One region of the Arthrobacter sp. 08Y14 genome, then DNA from elsewhere that is predicted to be linked to it. Evidence: predicted binding sites of a transcription regulator. Region 1 holds the regulator's gene; each other region holds the start of a gene.

Evidence for each region. The regulator LexA, encoded in region 1, represses DNA repair genes until DNA is damaged. The targets are predictions, from matches to a motif close to TCGAACANNTGTTCGA.
Region 2: the regulator LexA is predicted to act here: its motif matches at 1,983-1,998, upstream of CXR03_RS04405 (LexA family transcriptional regulator).
Region 3: the regulator LexA is predicted to act here: its motif matches at 2,463-2,478, upstream of CXR03_RS08920 (LysM peptidoglycan-binding domain-containing protein).

Annotation. Positions count from the first base shown of each region.
Region 1 is NZ_PJIX01000003.1:711,184-716,298, reverse strand. It holds gene CXR03_RS15630 (histidinol-phosphate transaminase) at 1-278, opposite strand, end outside; gene CXR03_RS18740 (LysM peptidoglycan-binding domain-containing protein) at 504-758, opposite strand; gene lexA (transcriptional repressor LexA) at 1,401-2,231, shown strand; gene CXR03_RS15615 (ATP-dependent DNA helicase) at 2,370-4,412, opposite strand; gene hflX (GTPase HflX) at 4,405-5,115, opposite strand, start outside.
Region 2 is NZ_PJIX01000001.1:925,605-930,719, forward strand. It holds gene CXR03_RS04395 (ABC transporter permease) at 1-909, opposite strand, end outside; gene CXR03_RS04400 (ABC transporter ATP-binding protein) at 906-1,841, opposite strand; gene CXR03_RS04405 (LexA family transcriptional regulator) at 2,011-2,442, shown strand; gene CXR03_RS04410 (Y-family DNA polymerase) at 2,451-3,737, shown strand; gene CXR03_RS04415 (PadR family transcriptional regulator) at 3,734-4,054, opposite strand; gene CXR03_RS04420 (hypothetical protein) at 4,111-4,563, opposite strand; gene arfB (alternative ribosome rescue aminoacyl-tRNA hydrolase ArfB) at 4,649-5,071, shown strand; gene CXR03_RS04430 (NAD(P)-dependent oxidoreductase) at 5,068-5,115, opposite strand, start outside.
Region 3 is NZ_PJIX01000002.1:502,034-507,148, forward strand. It holds gene CXR03_RS08910 (HAMP domain-containing sensor histidine kinase) at 1-520, shown strand, start outside; gene CXR03_RS08915 (hypothetical protein) at 638-1,144, shown strand; gene CXR03_RS08920 (LysM peptidoglycan-binding domain-containing protein) at 1,293-2,198, opposite strand; cyclic di-AMP (ydaO/yuaA leader) riboswitch at 2,203-2,354, opposite strand; gene CXR03_RS08925 (hypothetical protein) at 2,590-3,201, opposite strand; gene CXR03_RS08930 (response regulator transcription factor) at 3,414-4,058, opposite strand; gene CXR03_RS08935 (histidine kinase) at 4,046-5,115, opposite strand, start outside.

The DNA.
Region 1 (5,115 bases):
CCGGCCCAGATATTTTCGGAGGTCAGTCCATGGCCGAGGTAAGCGGCAAGCCGGTCCCGCAGTTCCGTGAATTCCCGGTCCGGGTAGCGGTTCAGGCCGGCCACGGCCCGCTCCACGGAGATCGCAATCGCCTCCCGCACGGATTTCGGCAGGCCATGCGTATTCTCGTTGACATTCAGCAGGATGGGCACATCCAACTGGGGTGCGCCATAGGGCGTCAGTCCGCGGAGGTCATCGCGCAGAGGAAGTCGGTTAAGTCTCGCCAGCTGTTCAGTCACCTGTACAGCTTAAGACTCGAAGGCGGAGCGGGAAGAATCTGCGGGCTGCACGCCCTGCCTTGTTACGTCCCGCGTTGTTGAGCACTGACTTGTTTGGCTCTGGGTGCTTCGTCCCGGGGTGTTGAGGACTGAGCGTTGCGGGCTCAGCGTTGTTGAGGACTGAGCGTTGCAGAGTCAGCGTTGTTGCGGACTCAGCGTTGTTGCGGGGTCAGCGTTGTTGCAGGCTCAGCGTTCAACGGGAATGTAAAGCTGAGCACCAACGATGAGGCGGGATTCGGTCAGGTTGTTGAGTTCCATGATGTCTTCCATGACATCCCGCGGGTCACGCTCAGGAGCGAACTCCTGCGCCAGGCCCCACAGGGACTCACCCGCACCCACACTGACCTGGACGGTTCTCGTCACGTCCGGCCCCCCGCTGGAGGCCATGGCGGGTGCGGTGAAGAATCCCAGCACAATGAGCGCAGCCGCCGCGGCGAGCATCAGCGGGAGGCCGATGAAAACCAGACGGCCCCTGCGGGTCAGGTGCAGAGAGTTCGTCTTGACCGGCAGGGAAGGACCTGAAGGCCGGGAAGAATGGAGGTGCCGTGAGGGAGCTGTGTTTGAAGCAGCTGTGTTTGATGCAGCTGTGTTTGATGCAGCTGTGTTTGATGCAGCTGTATGACTTGAATCAGCTGTGCGAGCTGTCGGGACTGTTTGGGTTGTCATGGCAACGCCTTTCCGGTTCGACCGCTGCGGGAAATACCCGAAGCCATATTCGAACGATTGGAAGCTGATCGACCTACCCGAACCTCCGCTGAGGGCGGCTGTCGAAAGTATGTTCGATTTCTGCTGAGTTATTTCTAGCACCTATCTACTAATAAAGTCGAGACTCGCTCGAACAAATGTTTGAAAACGCCTCGCTGCTCGCTTAACGTTGAGGACAAGAGGGAACCTTCAACAGGTTCTGCGGATCGAGCCGAAGCCCAGGCGCCGGAGCGGTTCCTCAGGATCACTGAATCAGCTGCCTCTGACATAACCGCCGGAACGGCTTGCACGGCCAAAACGTCCCGGCTTGTACCCGATTAGACATTTACCGACCAGCCCCGGCATTGCCGGGACCAGCTGACCCGAAGGGAACCCGACGTGGCCCGCAGGACTGCTTCCGAAGACAGCACCAACAAACCAGCTGCCACAGGCACCCGTGCGCGCGCCAAGGGGCTCACCCCCAGGCAGAAGACCGTCCTGGAGATGATTCAGCGGTCCGTGAGCACCAACGGTTATCCGCCCACCATGCGCGAAATCGGCGACACGGTTGGCCTGGCCAGCCTGTCCAGCGTGACCCACCAGCTCATGCAGCTGGAGAAGCTCGGCTACATCCGCCGTGATCCGAAGCGCCCCCGCGCCATGGAAATCCTCATTCCGCTGATGCTCCGTGACGGATCCTCCGGCACGGCAGCCGAAGAGGCGCCGGGGCGCCACGGCTCCGGCACGGACAACAGCCCTTCAGCCGGCGCTGCGGGGCGCGCCGGAGACCAGCGTGAAGAGGGCACAGGCCCAGCCCCGGCGCTGGCCTCGGTAACCGAGCTTGCCACCTCCGTTGATACCGCCATGGTGCCGCTGGTCGGCCGCATCGCCGCCGGCGGACCCATCCTTGCGGAGCAGGTGGTGGAGGACATCATGCCGCTGCCCCGTCAGCTGGTGGGACACGGTGACCTGTTCATGCTGAAGGTTTCGGGAGACTCCATGGTTGATGCCGCCATCTGCGACGGTGACTGGGTGGTTGTGCGCCGACAGCCGACGGCGGAGAACGGTGACATTGTGGCTGCCCTCCTCGACGATGAAGCCACGGTCAAGACCTTCCGGCAGCGCAACGGCCACACCTGGCTGCTGCCGCAGAACACGCAGTACGAGCCCATCGTGGGCGACCACGCCGTCATCATGGGCAAAGTTGTCTCGGTGATGCGCGCTCTTTAGCCGCCGTCCCAGCGGGATCCCTGCAGCGGAAAGCACGCAAATGGCGGCCGGAAATCTTCCGGCCGCCATTTGCGTGTCCATGTCTTTGCTGCCCGGCCTCACTGGCCGCAGAGTGCCGCGGTTACGTCCGCAGCCCGACTACCCCGCCGACAGCTCCTCGGCCGCCGACTGCTCTGCGAGCCGGCCCAAAACCGAGAGCACCACGGAGCGGTCCGTGGTGGACCAGAACGGCGGCAGGGCTGCGCGCAGGAAGCCCCCATACCGGGCCGTGGCCAGCCGGGAGTCCAGGACAGCCACCACACCGCGGTCCCCCGCCGCACGAATCAGGCGCCCGGCGCCCTGTGCCAGACGCACGGCGGCATGGGTCGCGGCCACGGACATGAACCCGTTGCCTCCGGCCTTGGCCACTGCTCGGGTGCGGGCGGTCATCAGCGGGTCATCGGGACGGGGAAACGGGATGCGGTCGATGAGGACAAGCCGGCACGCGGCTCCGGGAACGTCCACGCCCTGCCATAGCGACATGGTGCCGAAGAGGCAGGTGTCCGGCTCTTCGGAGAACTGCTTGACCAGTGAAGACATGGAAGATTCCCCCTGGCACAGGATGGGGAAATCCACCCGGGTGCGCATGGCATCGGCGGCATCTTCGGCCGCCCGCCGGGAGGAGAATAAGCCCAGCGCACCGCCGTTTGAGGCCTTAAGCAGCGCTTCGATTTCATCCAGCTGAGCCTCGGAGGTGCCCCGCTCCGGCTTGGGCAGGTCCTTGGCCACATACAGAATCCCCTGGCGCGGGTAATCGAAGGGACTGCCGACGTCGGTTCCGGTCCAGGACGGTGCACCCGGACCCAGCAGGCCCAGGGCACCGGCCACCGGCCCGAACTCGGAGCCGATCGCCAGGGTCGCCGAGGTCAGGACAACGGTGTGCCCGTCAAACAACCCTTCACGCAGCCGTCCCGCCACTGACAGCGGGGCAACGTTCAGGGTGGCGGGGGCGGTCTCGTCGGGCGGCGAAAAACCTCCCGACGGGGAGAAGGAACTGGGCCGGGACGCCCAAATCACCTCGCCGGCCGCCGGTGCCGAGATCAGCCGCTCGCAGACAGTCAGCACGGCCATAAGCCGTGAACGGGCCGTTTGCCGGCCGCCGTCTGCGGTTTCCCCGGGCTCGGGCTTGGAATCAGAGAGCGCCACTCGGCAGGCCTCGCGAACGCGCCCCACGGCCTGTTCCTGCTCTTCATTCAGTCCGCTCGCCAGCAGCCCGGAGGGAACACCCTCCATGGACTGCTCAAAGGCACGTGCTGCCTGCGCCAGCTCCTCTACGCTGGCAGAGGTGTGTTTGCGCGCTGCGGTAACAGCGGCAGTAATCACCGTGCCGGAGAGCTGGCCGGTGACGGCACCGGTGACGCGGTCCTGCAGTTCGTGTGCCTCGTCAATGACCACCACGTCATAGTCCGGGAGCACGGCCAGGCCTTCGAAGGCAGCAATCGCCAGCATGGCATGGTTGGTGATCACGACGTCGGCCACGGCGGCCTGTGCGCGGGCACGCTCGCTGAAGCACTCAGCGGCGACCGGACACTTCTGGGCTCCCAGGCACTCCATGGAGGTCACCGATACCTGCCGCCAGGCCCGGTCACTCACACCCGGGACCAGATCATCCCGGTCGCCGGTGTCAGTTTCGTCCGCCCATTCACGCAGCCGGACCACTTCCCGGCCCATGGCCGAGGTGGGAGCCGGTGAAGGGTGGGCGACGCCATGGTCATCTCCCAGCGTGAACAGGGCACCGGCGGGATCTTCCTCTTCAGGAAATCCCCCGCCGGTCTTGTGCAGGCAGACATAATTGCTGCGGCCCTTGAGCAGTGCCACGTCCACTTCGCGGGGGAGCTGCGGCTGAAGGGTCTTGAGCAACCGAGGCAGGTCCCGGCCCACAATCTGGGACTGCAGGGCCAGCGTTGCAGTGGACACCAGCGTCGGCTTGGTGCTCTCCAACGAGTGATGGATCAGCGGCACCAGATAGGCCAGCGATTTGCCGGTTCCGGTGCCCGCCTGAACCAGCAGGTGCTTTCCTTCGTCTATGGCCTGCGCGACCTGTCGGGCCATTTCATGCTGGCCCGGGCGGTTTTGTCCGCCCATGCCGGCAACGGCGGTGTCCAGAAGTTCCAGGACTTCGCCGGTGGTGTCTTTACTCATGGGTGACGAACGGCTCCAGTTCAGCAGCAAGGCCTTCGCGGACCATGACATGCAGCCGGGTTCCCGTTTCGGAGTGGTCCACGGACAGGATTTCAGTGTCCGGGCTGTGCAGCCGAGAGACCACGTCTCCGCGGTCGTAGGGAACCATCAGCGTCAGGTCCACCGCGGGGCGGGGAATTCCTTCGGAAATGGCCTGCAGCAGCTCGTCAATGCCTTCACCGGTACGGGCGGAGACCACCACGTGCCGGCGTTCCTTCTGCCGGAGGCGTTCCAGGACAAACGGATCGGCGGCATCGGCCTTGTTCAGGACGATGATTTCCGGGATCTTGCGGGCATCGACATCCGTCAGCACAGTGCGGACGGCGGCAATCTGGCCCTCCGGGTCAGGATGGGAGGCATCCACGACGTGCAGGATCAGGTCAGCGTCCGCCACTTCCTCCAGCGTGGAGCGGAAGGCTTCCACCAGCTGGGTCGGCAGCGACCGGACAAACCCGACGGTGTCCGCCAGGGTGTAGCCGATCCCGTCTTCGGTCTGTGCCTTGCGGATAGTGGGGTCCAGGGTGGCGAACAGCGCATTCTCGACGAGGACACCGGCATCGGTCAGCCGGTTCAGGAGCGACGACTTGCCCGCGTTGGTGTACCCGGCGATAGCCACCGAAGGAACCTGATTGCGCTGCCGGTTGGCCCGCTTGGTTTCGCGTGC
Region 2 (5,115 bases), on a different contig from region 1:
GGCCAGACCCGCCGGGGAAAGCAGGGCGGGCCTGGCGGTTGCCGGACCGGGCCGGGGCGTCCGCAGCCCGGCGCCAAGGTCCCGCCGCCGGGCCAGTTCCACGGCGAGCACCAGCAGTATTGCAGTGGCCGCAGCCGAGAGGAGCAGCGGCCACCAGCGCAGGTCCACCCAGAGGCGGGTCTGCTGCGGCCAGGCAAGCGGCGAGAACCAGGACAGCCAGGATCCCTGGTTGTTGATGACGTCGCCGATTCCCCGGATCAGGAAGGCGGCAGCCAGAACCGCCATTGCCGTGCCGGTGGCTCCCCGCGCGTGCTCATTGAGCTGGGCGGCAACCGCGGCAACCGCACCGAAAACCATGCCGGTGAGTGCGGTTCCGGCGCCCAGGGCAAGCGAACTGGCAGGGTCCAGGGACGATGTGCCCGCGAGCGCCGCCACAACGGCCGCCCCGACCGCGGCATTGGCGACGGCGACCGTGATGATTGCGGCGGCGGCCGGTGCAAAAGGGCCCACCGGCAGGGCACGGAGCATTTCCATCCGGCCGGATTCCTCCTCCGCCCTGGTATGCCGCACCACGAGGAGGATGCTCATGATGGCGGCGGCCAGATAGAGGTACAAGGAGAGTTCGTTGGCGACCATCGCGCCGAACGTGTAATTCTCCAGTCCAAAGGCCGGTCCGGTCATCATGACCGTGGCCGGGTTGTCCATGAGCGACGCCCGGGCCTGCAGTGATTCCGGGGTGGTGTAGGTCGTCTCGAAAGTGGCCATGGACCCGGCAACTCCTGCGCCGACGGCCAGGGTCCAGACCGGAATAATGATCCGGTCCAGCCTCAGGTGCAGCCGCAGCAATCCGCCGGTGGCAGCCCACGGGTTGCGGAAGGACTGCCGGCGGGCAGTGGGTGGTGCGCTCATTGCGCTGCTCCCGCCTCGTCACCGTAGTGGCGCAGGAACAGCTCCTCCAGTGACGGCGGGGCAATGGTCAGGTTTTGCACGCCGGCTTCGGCCAGCAGTGCCAGGATGCTGTTCACCTGCGCATTGTCGACGTCGAACCGCAGATATCCGTGCTCCGCACTGAGGTTGTGCACCCCCGGTGCAGCGGCCAGCGCGGCCGGATCCGCCGTCGTCGTCGCCGTGACCGTGGACCGGGTGAGGTGGCGCAGCTGGGCCAGGGTGCCGGTTTCCACGTCGCGGCCGGAGCGGATGATGGTGACGGTGTCGCACAGCTTTTCCACCTCGGCGAGGATGTGGCTGGACAGGAGCACGGTACGTCCCTCGCTGCGCAGGTTCCGGATCTCCTCGGTGAACGCGGCCTCCATGAGCGGATCGAGGCCCGAAGTGGGTTCATCGAGCAGGAACAGCTCAGCATCTGAGGCGAGCGCGGCGACCAGCGCCACCTTCTGCCGATTGCCTTTGGAATAGGTGCGCGCTTTCTTGGTGGGGTCCAGTTCAAAGCGTTCCAGCAGCTCGGCGCGTCGTGTCGCCTGCCGCTTCGCGTCCCGGCCCTTCCCGGCGGTCCGCTTGCCGGCATGCAGCCGGGTGAAAATATCGATGGCTTCCCCTCCGGTGAGGTTGGGCCACAGGGTGGTGTCCCCCGGCACGTAGGCGATCCTGCGGTGGATGGCGACGGCGTCTGACCACGGGTCCAGCCCCAGCACCGCGGCGGTGCCAGCGTCAGCGCGCAGCACGCCGAGCAGCACCCGGATTGCGGTGGATTTTCCAGCTCCGTTGGGTCCCAGGAAACCGGCAACCTGCCCTGCCTCCACCGTGAGCGAGAACCCGTCCAAAGCGCGCGTAGAGCCGATGGTCTTGACGAGGTTTGTCGTTTCGACAGCGGGCTGGTTCATGGGAACTCCGGTGGCATGAGACGCGGCCGGGGCCCGTCTTGCGCCCGGTCTGCCCTGGCTGGCAGCAATGTCCACCCAGTCTGCGGCAACTTGCGCCGTTCGCCAAGGTGTTTTCCATGCTCGGTGCTAACCTGTTGGTATTCGAAGGTGTGTTCTAGGGAGGTGTGCGGTGCCCGTGTTTTCCTCCGGCTCCGCGCCGCGTTCCGGCGGCGCGAATGAGCAGCCTCCGGCCCGCGGTTCAACCCTTCCGGCCGGGTTCGCCTCACCAGCCCAGGACTATTACGACGCCGGCATTGACCTGAACCGGCACCTGATCCGTGATGCCACATCCACCTTCATCATGCGGGTTTCCGGCGATGCCATGGACGAAGCCGGCATCAGCGACGGAGACGAGCTGATCGTGGACCGGTCGCTGACGCCCAAAGACGGGTCGGTGGTTGTTGCCGTTCTGAACGGAGAGCTGATCATCCGGCGGCTGCTGTTGACCGGCCAGGGGATCTTCCTGCACGCGGACAGCCCGGATTCAGAAGACATCCGGGTGCCGGATCCCGCGGAACTGTCCGTCTGGGGTGTCGTGACCCGGTGCCTGCACCATGTCTAGGCCGTCTCATGGCTGAGCAGCACCGCATCGCACTGGTGGACGTAAACAGCTTCTATGTCTCCTGCGAGCGCGTTTTTGACCCGAAGCTGGCCGGCATTCCCGTGGTGGTGCTCTCCAATAACGACGGCTGCGTGGTGGCCCGCTCCGATGAGGCCAAGGCCCTGGGCATCAAGACGGGTGAGCCGTGGTTCAAGCTGGCCGAGGCCGCTCCTAAGCTGGGCCTGGTACAGCGCTCGAGCAACTATGAGCTGTACGGGGACCTGAGCTCGCGGGTGATGCAGCTGCTGGCACGCTTCTCCTCCGAGCAGGAGATTTACTCCATCGACGAGTGTTTCCTGCACCTGCACGGCACCGATGACGAACTGCGGACCCGGGGCACTGACATCCGGGCTGCCGTGGCGAAGAACATCGGCCTGCCGGTCTGCGTGGGAATCGGTCCCACCAAAACCCTGGCCAAATTCGCGAACCGGATCGCCAAGCAGAATCCCCACATGGGAGGGGTCTGCAACCTCGACACCCTGGATCCCGCCGTCGTCGACACCATCATGTCCCGCGTGCCGGTCACCGGCCTGTGGGGCGTGGGCGCGCGCAACGGTGTCCGGCTGAATGCGCTGGGCATCCACACCGTCGCGGATCTGCGCGCCGCCGATCCCGCCGCAATCCGTGCGAAGTTCTCCGTGGTGCTGCAGCGCACGGTGCTGGAACTGAACGGCACCGCCTGCATTCCCATGGAAACCGAGTCCGCAGACAAGCAGCAGGTCCTCTTTTCACGCAGCTTCGCGACGCCGGTGACTACACAGGAATCGATGCGCCAGGTCATGAGCCTGTACGCCCAGAAAGCGGCCATTCGACTGGCCAAGGAGGGACAGCTGGCCAGCGTCATGACGGTTTTTGCGTCCACGTCGCGGTTCAGCGGCACTGAAGCATCCTCGCCCTCGGCCACGGTCCGGCTTCAGCGGCCCACCGCGGATCCGCTGGTGCTCACCCGGGCCGCGATTGACGCCATGGATCCCCAGGTGGTGGAGGGTGCCCGGTATGCCAAGGCCGGAATCATGCTCACGGGCCTCTCCCCCGCCGGCGCCGAGCCGGTGTTCGACCTGTTCGATGCCGGACCGGAGCAGAAGGACATCGGGCCGCTGCTGGCGCAGGTCACCGACAAGTACGGCGCTGCCAGCATTGGCCTGGGACTGGCCGGAATGTCCACAGCCAAGCCGGACTGGACCATGGCGCGGAACTTCGCTTCCCCGCGCTACACCACCGAGTGGTCCGATCTGGCGGTGGTGAAGGCGGTTTAGCGGCCAGTTTTCCTGCCGGCTCCAGGGTCCGGAAATTCGATCAGGCTGGCGGTGATTCCGGCAAGGAATTGCGACCCCAAGTCTGTCAGGGAGATCTCCTTGCGCTTTGCCCCGGTGCGCGGGACATCGACCTCCGCACTGTGCAGGAGACCGGTGTCCTGCAGCCTTTTCAGGGTGCGGTAGAGACTGCGCTCGGTGATCTCCCAGCCGGTGCTTGCTGCAACCTCTTCTGCAACCCTGGCCACCGTCACCGGCTGACGCTCGGCCACTGCCCGCAAAACCACCGGCGTCAGCATCGATTTCTTGTAGGTCTCCACCCAGGATTCAACCCGGGCTTGAACCCATTCCTGTTCCTCAACGGGTCGGGCCACGCTCAGTCTTCCCATCCGCGGCCCAGCACGACGCCGGCGAGGTGGACGAGGAGCCCGGCTCCCCAGGCGGCACTCATCACGAGCGTGGCGCCGAACCAGGGGGTGGATAGAAGCTCATGGGCCGCGGCGCCGTCGGCTCCGCCGGCCGAACCCAGCGAAAGCGCACGGATGACGGCGTGCAGGTTGAAGGATGCCGTTACGGTGACAAAAGCGAGGGTGTGCGCAATGGCCAGGCCAAAGCGGATCTTGGTGAGTTTGCGGTAGTTGCGCCAAAACCAGACGGCAATTCCGGCTGCAACCAGGGCAGTGAGGATCCCGGCGAGAAGGGTGATGTCTCCTCCGGTGAAGGCGATCGCGGCTTGGACGCCCGCCATGGCGGCGACCAGAACCAACAGATACGGCAGGAGCACGGTGCGTGCATTGACGGTTGGTTGAGGCAGGGTGTTTGTAGTCATGGGTGGCACTGTACCAATGGGACACTACCGATGGAAGAGTACTTTTCACGGTGCTTCCCCGGCTAACCCATGCGAGGCTGGGGGTATGGACTTGATGGTGTCGCCCGCGCTCACGATTCCCGCATCGGAACTGAGCTGGCGCTTCTCGCGCTCGTCCGGTCCCGGCGGGCAGCACGTCAACACCTCCGACAGCCGGGTAGCACTGTCCTGGAATGTGGCAGCCTCGACGTCCCTGACCGATACCCAGCGGCAGATCCTGCTTCGGCGCCTCAAAAGGCACCTGATTGCCGGAACCGTCACCGTCACCGTTTCGGAACAGCGCTCCCAGCTGCGCAACCGGGAGATCGCCCTCACCAAGCTTGCCGAGATGGTGGCAGACAGCCTCGCCCCGGAGGCAGCAGCCCGGCGGAAAACCAAACCCACCCGGGGCTCAAACTACCGGCGCCTCGACGCCAAGAAGCAGCGCTCCGCCACCAAGCGTCAGCGGCAGCGCCCGCCGTCCGATTAGCCGGCTGCGCCGTCGTCCTTCCGAAGGGCCTTTCCATCGGCATC
Region 3 (5,115 bases), on a different contig from region 1:
AGATTTGCTGATGTCTGCTGATCCCCGCCAATCGGGACCGTTGGAGGAGGTAAACCTGGTGTCGCTGGCCGGCTCCACCGTCAACTCCCTGGAACCCGCGGCTCATCGGCGGGGATTGACACTGGAACTTGAAGCCCCCGAGCCGCAGGTGCTGGTGCGCGGCGGACAGTTCGCGCTGCAGCGGGTGTTCACGGCGCTCGGCGCCAACGCCTTGGACTTTGCCCGTTCACAGGTGCGCTTCTCGGTTCGAAAAAGCGGCGGAGAAGCGGTCATTCGTGTGTCCGACGACGGACCTGGCTTTCCGCCCGGTTTCAGCCGGCACGCCTTCGAACGGTTTGCCTCGGCCCGCGACAGGGCAGAAGAAACGCCGGGACCACGGCATTACGGTCTGGGACTGGCCCTCGTGGCGGAAATTGCGGCACGGTACGGCGGCAGCGTCCAGGCCTTGCCGGCGGTGAACGGGTCCGGAGGTGTGCTGGAAGTGCGGCTTCCGGCAGCCCGGGAGCATTCCCCGTTCTGAGCAGCGGAAGCCCGAGAGCCTTGGAAGCCCGAGAGTCGTGGAAGTCTAAGAATCCTCGAAGAATCAGCTCCGAAAATAGTTGTGTAGGTAAACCACTATTGGAGGTGAGTAAACACGATGGCTTTCCGGGACAAGGTCAGGGGCCCGCTCGGCTGGATTCTTGGTGTCGTGGGAGGTCTGGCACTGCTGGTTGGTGCCTTCTTTGCCGGCCTGGCCACTGGTGACAACAGTGTCGACCAGGAACAGGCGTCAGTGACCGAACAGCAGGAAAACCAGCAGGACCCGGACACGGACCAGGACACTGATTCCAAGCCAGAAAAGGGTATGCGCGACGGCGACCACAAGATGCGCGGCGACGACGGGGAAGCCCAGGGCGACGGACAGGAGCCGGACAACGGCGACAAGAAGGGTGTCGAGGAAGGCACAGACGACGGCGCCACCGAGGATGGCACCCCCGAGGATGCACCGGAACGCGGGCACGCCGGCCGCCATCACGATGGCAAGTTCGACGATGGCACCCCGGACGAAGACCGCCCCGCCAGGGACCGACACAGCGACGGTGACCACCATGAAGACGGCGGGAACGATGGAAACGAAAACACTGAGAACGAGCCCGCGGCCTGACATTTCAGTTCACCGGCGCACCCCAACCGGGTGCGTGTCCTAACTAACCAAAGAGAACGCCCGGCCAACTGGCCGGGCGTTCTCTTACCTTTATCGGGGCGCAGGTCCGTTCGCTTCCTGCGCCCCGATAGGAGCTACTGCTGCGAGATTACGCTACGCGGTAGTAGACAGCGCCGGAACCGACGTTGGCGCTCTGCTGGACAGTCTGGTTGCCGTTCCATCCGCTGTGGATGGCCTGGCCGTCACCAACGTAGATGGCGATGTGGGCAAAGCCCATGCCGCCGTCGGCGTAGTAGATGATGTCGCCGGGCTGGGGGTCAGAAACCGGGGTTCCGTAAGCAGCCAGCTGTGCCGGTGCCAGGTCGCCCACCGAGTGGCCGGCTGCCCGGAGGGCAACCTCCACCAGGACGGTGCAGTCCTGGGCGGCGCCCATCTGGGCGTAGGCGGAGTTCAGCATGATGGAGTTCGTGCCGGTGACAGCTGCACCCGTGGAAGCGGCCGGGGTCACGGAGGACGCCTGGGTGCTGAAGGTGCTGAAGTCGGCTGCGGCCGGGCTGGCTTCCGCCGGTGCGGCGTAGACGGCCTCAGCCGGTGCAGCGTAGGCAGCTTCGGCGGGTGCGGCGTAGGCAGCTTCAGCTACCTCAGCAACAGCGCCTCCGGCGTACGTGATGACGTCACCGGGGTAGATGATGGATTCCAGCGCAAGGCCGTTCAGTGCCAGGACGTTGTCCAGGCTGACGCCGTAGGTGGCTGAAATTGCACTCAGGGTGTCGCCCGGCTGGACAACGTGCGTTGACGCGGTGGAGACCGCGGCGGGTGCCGGAGTTTCCACGGGCGCGGTGACAGCCGCAGGAGCGCTGTAAGACTCGGTTGAGTCGTTTGCGATGACGCCTGCCGAGGCGGGGCCGGCCATGCTCAGCACCAGGCCGGAGCCTGCCGCCATGACTGCAGCGGCGCTGCCCACGGTGCGGGCCTTGCCGCTTGCGGTGTTTGCGATTGCGGCCCACATTCCGATATTTCCGGCACGGTGGCGTCCACGAGTATTGTTCAACATTAGAGTTACCTCTCCCGATACCTGCGAGGTGAGCTGTCGGATGCGGATGGGAGTCATCCGGTCCGCCGAAGAAACCCTCGGCTGACTTAACCCCAAGGATTCAAGGAACCCGTAAGTGGTTCCCCCGCCTCTGCCGAAGTGTGAAATCTGTGGACCTTGACCAGCGGCAGAGCTAGGTAACAAGTCAAGGGCGCCGTTTCAGGTAACGGCATGGCTTCAACAGTACAAGCTGATTACGGGCAGATAACTATTTAGTAACGAAGGTCGCACAGGCGTGTGAGTGGCGCCGCTGTATGGTATTGGTGGCCGGTGGCACAATAGGCCGCCGCGCCCCCGGAAACCGGGGGTATGGGGAGCCGGCGGATCCCCGCAATCAGCCCGCCGGAGACCGTTAGGCAGGCGAATCCGTCTGGCGCTGGAGCGTGGCTGAGGTCAACTCCCCGAATCCGTGCACCAGGTCACCGGGTGCAAGCCTCAGCCCGCGGGCAACACCGGATCCCTTCAGCACTGAACCGCGCTTTTCGGCCGGCAGCGAAGCATGGTCCCCGCCGTCGGCCAGCACCACTGACTCCGCACGGACCGCGCCAACGATCTGCGATCCGGAGCCAAGCACCGACCTTCCCGTCACGACGGCACCGTGGGTGAGCCGGGCGCGGTCGCCCACTGCAACAGCATCCGACCGGCCCGCCGTGAGCTGGACGCCGCCCGGCCCCAGGGTGATTTCGGAGCCGAGCAGAAGCATTCCGCCGTCCTCCGCAGACAAGAACGTACTTGGATAAAAGATGTTCCGGTCTCCAATGACGCAGAAACTCTGTTCGTCGACGGCAATAACGGTTCCGGGATAAAACACATTACCCTCGCCCAGCTGTGCTTTGCGGGAAATCAGTATGGATGAAGGGTCCAGGATCTTCTGGGTGGCACAGAGCTGCAGGATTTCCGCGACGGTGAGGTAACCGAATTCTTGGCGAATACTGTCGGGATCGTTCCCTTGAAGCTCTGGCATATTCATCTCTTCCTCGTCATCTTGCCGGACCGGGTATGCATCAACCGGAACCGGGGCACTCTTTAGCCTACCTGTCCTGTTCGCTGTGCCGCAGCGGACTGGATGGAAGGACCAGCGGTACAGTCCGGTGACACGTTTGTCCAGAGTGCGGGCGGGGTGCGCAGGAGAAAAAATGTTTGGGTCAGCAAATGCTTTCCGTAAATCCCAGTCAATTAGGACCGAAGGTACGCCAAAGTGGCCAGAACCCGGCGGTGGCCGCTGTCAGACGGAGAAAGACCGAGTTTCGCGAAGATATTGCCGATGTGCTTGCTGACGGCGGTTTCGGAAACGAAAATGGCCTGGGCAATGGCAGTGTTGCCGAGTCCCTCGGCCACCAGCCCCAGCACTTGGAACTCCCGCGGGGTCAGTGACCTCACCGGGTCCTGCGTGCCGCGGCGGCTGAAGAGCTGGGCAATGACTTCCGGGTCCATCACCGTTCCGCCGGCCAGGACACGCCTCAGGCCGTCCACGAAATCGCCCACCTTGCCCACGCGTTCCTTCAGCAGGTAGCCCACGCCCTGCGCACCGGAGGCCAGGAGCCGGCTGGCATATCTGTCCTCCACATAGGAGGACAGGACCAGGACCGGAAAGTCCGGTACGCGCGAACGCAGCTCCAGCGCGGCGCGCAGCCCCTCATTAGTGAACGACGGCGGCATCCGGACATCGAGGACCGCACCGTCCGCGCTCCCCGGCTCAAAGGCGGCGAGCAGGTCCTCAGCGTTGTCAGCCGAGCCGACCACCTCGAAACCCTCGCCCTTCAGCAGCAGCTCCAGTCCGGCGCGCAGAAGGGCATCATCTTCGGCGATCAGAAGGCGCATGGCAGTTCCACCCTTAGCTCGGTTGGTCCGCCCTGCGGACTGTTGAGGATCAGCTTGCCGCCAAAAGCGGAGGCCCGGCGGGCAATTCCCGCCAGCCCGGTGCCCCTGCCGGCCCCGGGGCCGGGACCGGTACTGGCGCCGGACCCCGCACCATACGGCGGGACAGCAGCCCCGCCGTCGCCGTCGTCGGCCACCCGGATCACCAGCACATCTTCGCGCGGTATGGCCTCAGTGCGCAGGACCACCTCGATTCGCGACGCATTCGAATGTTTCGCCGCATTGGTGAGCGCCTCAGCCAGCACAAAGTAAGCAGCTGATTCCACAGCCGCAGGAGCGCGCAGCAGGCCATGGACGTCCAGGGAGCACGGAATGGGAGAGCGGCTGGTCAGTGCTGAAGCAGCTCCGCCCAGGCCCAGCTCATCGAGGATGGGCGGGTAGATGTCGTGCACGGCCTCGCGCAGGCCGGCCAGTGCCTCGGTGGCGGCGTCCTGGGCGCGGCTGATGAAGGGAGCTGCGGCGGCGGGATCGCTCTCCGCTGCGCGCTGGGCCAGCCCAAGCATCATCACCACGCCCACCAGCCGGTTCTGGGCGCCGTCGTGCAGTTCCCTTTCGATCCGGCGCAATTCAGCGGCATGGGCCGTCAGGGCGCTGGCACGGGCAGCGGACAGATCTTGGATCCTTCGGGAGAGCTCGTCATACCGGCGGGGCGAAAGAATTGCCAGCGTCCCGCCGCTGAGACGCCGCGCCAGCCACGGAGGCAGCAGCCAGGCTGCATATCCGTAGATCAGGCCCAGCAGGACGGTGGCTCCTGCCGCAGGCCAGCTGGTCACCGGAAAGGCGAGCTCAAGCGGCGTCGCCGAGGGAAACAGCATCCATAACGGCGCCGCGAATACGTAGAGCACCGCGGCCAGCGGCAGCGCCACGGCCAGGCAGCCGGACAGCAGAGCGAAAGCCCCGTGGAACAACAGCCAGGACACGTCACGCTTCGTTTCGGGCGCGCTCACCAGCACCGCCAGCTCCCCGAAGGTATATCTGTCCTCCAGCCGGCGGCGGTCAA